2 regions of the Jonesia denitrificans DSM 20603 genome follow, and region 1 is predicted to be linked to the other one. Evidence: riboswitches for the same ligand, from Rfam matches in the RefSeq annotation. Region 1 holds a riboswitch; the other holds the start of a gene.

What was found. A riboswitch is a leader RNA that binds a small molecule or an ion and turns the genes downstream of it on or off. The one in region 1 is predicted to bind S-adenosylmethionine.
Region 2: linked by a shared signal. The riboswitch ahead of JDEN_RS00965 (methylenetetrahydrofolate reductase) and the one ahead of JDEN_RS11980 (aminotransferase class V-fold PLP-dependent enzyme) in region 1 are both predicted to bind S-adenosylmethionine.

What each region holds. Positions count from the first base shown of each region.
Region 1 covers NC_013174.1:2,554,949-2,558,432, reverse strand. Annotated here, with positions in the region: gene JDEN_RS11990 (O-succinylhomoserine sulfhydrylase) at 1-379, opposite strand, end outside; gene JDEN_RS11985 (rhodanese-like domain-containing protein) at 384-809, opposite strand; SAM riboswitch class I at 815-912, opposite strand; SAM riboswitch class IV at 1,025-1,142, shown strand; gene JDEN_RS11980 (aminotransferase class V-fold PLP-dependent enzyme) at 1,260-2,696, shown strand; gene rlmC (23S rRNA (uracil(747)-C(5))-methyltransferase RlmC) at 2,841-3,484, shown strand, end outside.
Region 2 covers NC_013174.1:204,423-207,906, forward strand. Annotated here, with positions in the region: gene metE (5-methyltetrahydropteroyltriglutamate--homocysteine S-methyltransferase) at 1-745, opposite strand, end outside; gene JDEN_RS00965 (methylenetetrahydrofolate reductase) at 857-1,876, opposite strand; SAM riboswitch class I at 1,884-1,991, opposite strand; gene JDEN_RS00975 (hypothetical protein) at 2,232-2,858, shown strand; gene JDEN_RS00980 (ABC transporter ATP-binding protein/permease) at 2,988-3,484, shown strand, end outside.

The DNA of each region.
Region 1 (3,484 bases):
GGATGCCCCACTTGGCGAAGATGTCGTCAAAGATCACCAGGGATGAGCCGAACAAGGCGCGCGCGGCAACGATGCGCGACCCGGATTTCACCACGGCGGCGAGTGCTGTGAACACGGCGGACATGCCGGTGGCGGTGGCGTAGCAGGCGTCAGCGCCTTCCATGAGGCGCAGGCGCTCTTCGAAGGTGTGGACGGTGGGGTTTCCGTACCGTGAGTAGATGAACCGATCGATGTCGCCGTTAAAGGCAGCTTCTGCTTCCTGAGCAGTGGAGTACACGTATCCCTGGGTGAGGAAGAGAGGTTCAGAGGTTTCGTCGAAGGCGGTACGGGTTTGCCCGCCCCGCACGGCAAGGGTAGCGGGGCGTAGGGTGCGGGACACGGGGTTACTCGCCTTCGGTGAAGGTGGTGGTGGGCAGGCCGCGCAGTTTCCACCCGTTGACGGTGCGGTTGCCGTAGTCGTCGGTGTCGCCTTCGAATCCTTCAAGGACATTGTAGGCGGGGCCGTACCCGGCAACGGTGGCGGCCGTAGCTGCGCCAATGGAGCGGTTCCCAGAGCGGCACAGGAAGATGATGGGTCGGCCATCGCCCGGGGTGACCCCGGTGTTGGCGAGTTGGGTGAGGAACTGGTTGTTGGGTCCGAACGCGGTGACCCATTCGATGTAGTGAACGTCGTGGTTGATGCTGGTGAGGTCGGGGACCCCAATGGTTTGCCATTCCCCTACCGTGCGGACGTCCACGAACACGGCGTCGGGGTTCTGTGCGGCAAGGTCAAACGCTTCTTGCGGGGTTAGGTCGCCTGCATATGTCATGCTGTCCTCCATCGTTCTGGCGTTAGCACCCTCACCCGGATGACGTGTCGGGGGGTTGCTGCGGTGTCACGGTGCCAAGTCACTCGACCGCTCTGGATGGTTGTACTCAACGATCATGACCGATGACCGCAAAAAATGAGACACCCTTTTCAAAATGTGAGACGTGTGTGGTGTGGCGTTGACACCACAGACCAACATCCCACACTCTGGTGTCAGGTCACGAGTGCCAGCGTAAAACCCCGGTTTGCTGGCCGGCAACCCTCCACCTGCGGTGGGGTGCCCCGGGTGAAGACCAGGCCCCGAGCCAACCAGCTCCGGGGGCAAGCGCGGGACCTGTCACCTGACAATCCCACCCATGAGCGCCACAAGCGCCACGCACATCACGCCACACCCGTGGCGCGGCTGGGTGAACAGGCAGGCAGGGAGGTCCCCATCACCATGGAGACACACATGAACCACCACACACCATGCCTTCCCGTAGTTGGCGCCCACACCCGGGTTCCCCTCATCAACGGTGGGTCAACCACATACGCCAACCTTGACTGCGCCGCCAGCGCCCCGGCACTAGTCGCCGTCCAAGAACGGGTCAACCAAGTCCTCCCGCTGTACGCCTCCGTGCACCGAGGCGCCGGATACCTCTCCCAAGTATCCACCGCACTGTACGAAGCAGCGCGCACAAGCATCGGTCAGCATGTGGGCGCCCGCGCAGACGACGTCACCATCATCACCCGGCACACCACCGATTCCCTCAACCTCCTCGCCGGGTGCATCCCCACCAACCCTGACGGGACCCCCGGGAAAGTCCTCGTCCTCGACATCGAACACCACGCGAACCTCCTGCCCTGGCAAGCCGCATCCGGTGGGGCAACAGTCATCACCGCTGCCACAACCATCCGTGAAACCCTCACCCAACTACGCGCCGAACTAGCCCGCGACAACTACACACTCGTGGCAGCAACAGGCGCCTCCAACGTCACCGGTGAAGCACTACCCATCACCGAGCTCGTTGACATCGCCCACGCAGCAGGTGCACGCATCGTCATTGACGCCGCCCAACTCGTCCCACACCGCGGATTCTCCCTCACCACCAGCGGCGCAGACTACGTTGTGTTCTCCGGCCACAAAACCTACGCGCCCTTTGGCGCAGGTGCACTCGTTGGTCGACGTGATTGGCTCGACGCTGGACACCCGTACCTCGCAGGGGGAGGCGCGGTTCACAACGTCACACTCACCACCATCACCTGGGCGCCAGCCCCCGCCCGACACGAAGCAGGATCACCCAACGTGATCGGTGCTGTTGCGCTCGCAGCAGCGTGCGAGGCGTTAGGAAACCTCCCTGCCGGCGAACTGGAACGCCACGAAAACGTGTTGCGCACGCGGCTTGTCGAGGGTTTGTCGGCCATTGAGGGAGTACGGATCTTGCGGCTGTGGGAAGACTCCTGCGACCCGGTAGGGGTGGTTTCCTTCACGGTTGCTCAGTGCGACCCAGGGCTTGTCGCCGCATACCTGTCAGCAGAACACGGTATTGGGGTGCGAGACGGGCGTTTTTGCGCCCACCCACTGCTCACCCGGTTAGGGGTTGAGAACGGGGCGATTCGCGCATCAGTTGGGGTAGGAACCACAGTAGACGAGGTGGAACGCCTTATTGCTGCGGTCACCCAGTGGGTTGAGCAGGGAAGTGACGCCACCTACGACATCATCAACGGCTGCTGGGCTGTGCACAACGACCCACGGCCCACACCAGCCGGATCCGGGTTAGACGGTCTCATTGCAACCGCTGCTGCAGCTGTTGCCGACGTAGCAGCCGGGTGCGGCCCGACCCCGCGCACCCGCCCCACACAAACCGATACGCACCCCAAGGAGAACTCACCGGTCCCTGTGGCATAACTGCCGGTTCAGTGTGAGGAACCCTCACCCACCAGCCGCCAGCCACTTCGCTACCAGTCTCGCCACCAGCCTGACCGGTTCCAACCACCCCGATGCGCCAAGGCCCGGCAAGGCACCCGTCAACTCATGAGGAACAATAGTGAGATGCAGTGCCACCACTTTGACGCACACAGGTGCCGTTCGTGCGCCCTCCTTGACATCCCCTACGAGCGTCAACTCGCCACAAAAGCCGCTGACGTGCACGCACTCCTTGGGGAATACCCCGATCTTGACTGGCTCCCTCCCGTTGCCAGTGCCCAAGCAGGGTTTCGCAACAAAGCGAAAATGGCGGTATCTGGCACAGCAGACAACCCGATCCTTGGGATCCTTGATGCGTCCTTTGGTGGCGTTGACCTGCGTGATTGCCCTTTGTACACGCAGGGCATGCAGGAAGTGCTTGACGCGGTGAGGGCCTTCATCATGGCCGCCCGCATAGAACCGTATCGAGTTGCTGACCGGCGTGGTGAACTCAAATATGTCCTCGTCACCGAATCCCCGGACAGTGAGTACATGGTGCGATTCGTGGCCCGCTCGCAGGAACCGGTTACGCGCATCAGCAAGCACCTTCCCGGTTGGCTCGCCGAGAATCCGCAGGTGCGGGTGGTCACTGTCAACCTGCAACCTGAACACAAAGCGATCCTCGAAGGGGATCGAGAAATTGTCCTCACCAAAGACAACTCCTTGACGATGCGGGTGGGCGACATTCCTCTCTACCTGCGTCCGCAGAGTTTTTTCCAAACCAACACCCC
Region 2 (3,484 bases), 400 kb from region 1:
CGGCAGACGTCAAACGCGCATAAGCGGCCACAAACGCTTGCTCTAATGCGGTCGCATCCACTGACAAGTTCTCTGACACCAACGCAGGCTCATCCAACTGAACCCATTGCACACCACGCTCAACGAGAACCGCCAGCAACTCCACGTACACACCCACCAACTCGTCCAGGCGTGACAACGGGTCAAAACCCGTGGAAGCGGAAGTCGCAGCTTTGGACAGCGCCAAGAACGTCACCGGACCAACAATCGTTGGGCGGGTGACAAAACCCTGCGCACGGGCCTCGTCGACCAGCGACGTCACCAACGTCGGGTTCAACACAAACGGGGTGGACTCATCTACTTCCGGAACCAAATAGTGGTAGTTCGTGTTGAACCACTTCGTCATCTCTAACGGGGCATCATCACCCACACCACGCGCCACCGTGCTGTACGCACCAACCAGGTCCCCCGACCAATCCAACGAACGGAACCGGTCTGGGATCACCCCAAACGTCACGGCCGCATCAAGAACCTGGTCATACCAACTAAACGACTCCGGGATCGAGGAGTCATCGCGCCCCAACCCGCGGGCCGCTAACCGTTCCCGGGTGGCAGCCCGTAATTGGTGGGTTGTGGCAGCGAACTCATCCGCATTGGACCGACCCGCCCACAACGACTCCAACGCACGCTTGAGCTGGCGGCGGTCCCCAATACGCGGGTACCCCAAAATCGTGGCAGACGGAAAAACAGAAGAAACAAAAGACATGGTCATCCCTCACAAGAAAACGGAAAACCCTACAGTCGCCCACACGGCGCGACCAGCAGAGACGGACACGTCACCACCCGATCACAAGGCACCACACGGGGCACCCGCAACCTACGCAGTGACAGGGGATGCGCCAACCTGCGGCCACCCGGCCACATCCACTGGCTGCGGTGAACGCACAGGCGCCACCCCACCCAGTGAACCTCCGAGGTGTACGCCCTCGAGCAGGTCCAGTGCAGGTTCGTGCTTATTAAACGTGTAAATGTGCAACCCGGGGGCCCCGGAGTCAAGGACCGCGTTCGCTAAATCCACTGACGCCGCAATGCCGTGAGAGTGCCGCACATGGGGGCTAGCAATCGCATCTAACTGTGCTGCTAACTCAAGGGGGACCGGTACTCCGGTCAACTGTTCCAACCGTCGTAACCGTTGTGGATCGGTCATCGGCAAGATGCCAGCCACGATGGGAATGGTGACACCCAAGGAACGTGCCACATCCACAAACTCGGTGTACGCCGACGCCGTGTAGAACAACTGGGTGATCGCAAAGTTCGCGCCAGCTTGCTGCTTTTGCAACAGTCGGGCAGCTTCTTGTTCACGGGTTGTCCCCGCATCGCGGTTCCCCTCTGGGAACGTCGCAACCGCGATGGTTAACGGCTTCATTGCCCCACGCAGCGCCTCAGACGCATCTGCCTGACACCGTTGCGCTTCCACATCACGCAGAAGCGCAATGAGTTCGAGCGACGACACCACACCGTTGGTGGGTGGCGCCCAGTCAGGTTGGTCCTTTGGTGGGTCTCCCCGCAACGCGAGGAACGTGCGCGCCCCGGCTGCCAGGAAATCATCAATGGTGTCTGCCACGTTGTCTCGAGTCGCCCCCACACAGGTGAGGTGCGCGATCGGCAACACGTTGGTGTGTTGCACGAGAGTTTCCACCACTGTGCGCGCCGAATCGCGGTCGCCCCCCGCTGCGCCGTAGGTGACGGACACAAAATCGGGATGCGCCTCAACAAGCTTGCGGGCAGTGTTCCAAAACTTTGGTGCCGCCGCAGGGTTACGCGGAGGCATCAACTCGAACGACACCGTAGGCCGGTGAAATCCGCGAGCTGTGGCTGACACGTCAAAGGAAGCCATGACTAATTCTCCATCGGATCTGGCGTTAGCACCCGTTTCCCTGTGGAGGCTTCCGTTCAGGAGTGGGTTGCTGCGGCGTCAACGAGCCAGAACTCTCGGCCGCTCTGGATGGAACAGAACACGATCAGTGTGCACCGGATTCCGGTGCGTGAACAACCAGCGTCCACATTGTGGGCTTCTGTGTCGCGGGTGGAGAACTTCTTTCTTTCACCCTGTAAGTCCACGGGGAGTTGTGACACAAACATGGTGGGGACACAGTGGTGCCGCCCAGATCACAACAGGGCTTTGGGGGAAGCGTGATCGGGCGGCACCAAACCCTTAGTGCCGGGTTGATTGATGAGGAAAAGGTGGAGGCATGTCACCAGTGACACCTGCGACGGGGATCATGCTTGCTCCCGAGGGACGCAGGTTCTCTGCGCCTCTTGTTTCTCGGTTTCGCGTGGTGACTCTTCCGCGACCGGTGCTGGTTGTGTTGGCTGCGACAGGGCTGGGTGTCGTGTTGATCGGTGTTGATCACGGGGTGTCCTCGGTCGGTACCCGAAGTGGTTCTGTGTCCAGTTTTGCGGCGGTGATTGACCCGCAGGTGTCATGCTCGCAGTGGTGGCTGATCACCCACCTGGCATTGATGTTACTCATTCCTTTTGTCATGTTGTGGGCGGTGCAGCCGTTGTCCCAGGAGCCCGCCGCCCGACGCGCCGCGAACTTACCGCAGGTGCCCCTGTTGATCGCAGCGTTAACAATCACGGTCGGGTCTGCACTGGTGATCACGGTGGCGTCCATGATGCCCATGGTGCAACCCTTCGCGCATGCGGCGACCGTGTATGCGGCGAGTGGCCCCTTTGTATCACTGGGGTTGTGGGCTGCCTTGTTTGCTGGGACTTTTGCTGCTGAATCACGCCGTTGGGGGTACGTGTGGTGGGTGTGTTTGATGGGAGTGCTCGCAGTGGTCGTTGAAGGCGGGTTGCATCTTCTTGTGCGCTAGTTACATCGGGTGTGACCAGGATCAATAACCGATGCGCGCACCTACTGAGTGCCACCATGTTGCGTGTGTTAGGTTGCAGTCATGTCGGCGTCCCACCCTTCGTCACCCCCGTCCTCACGACCTGATTCTGTGACGACTTCCCGGCCAGGTCACCCCGGTCACCCAACCGGCAATGGTCACCCCGGCGACCGTGACGGTTCTCGCGCAAAGGGCGGGCCAAGTGGGCCGCCGCCGGTGGACCCAGCGTTGCTGTACTCACCACTTCTTGCCCGCACAACTCGTTGGTCGGCAGTGTTGTTCAGTGCCGCATCGGTTGTCACGGGCCTGTTGTTTGTGCTGGTTGGCGCGGTGGTGGACCGGTATCTCGCGACCTCAGGGGCCACCCCAGACATTGTGGAAGCAGGGACGCTTCCAGACGCAAACCAGGCCCCGTTTGCTCCGCTTGTTGCGGGAATCAGCCCAACAGTAGGGGAATGGTCCACCCTGGTGGTCGCGGTTCTTGCCGCCGTGCTCACCGGTGCCGGGGTGTGGGTCACGGCGCGAGGAAGCGCGCGTGAAGAAGCAACGGTCCGTGACCGCATCATTCGGCAGATCTTGCGGGTCGGGCCAACGCCACGGGCGGGTGA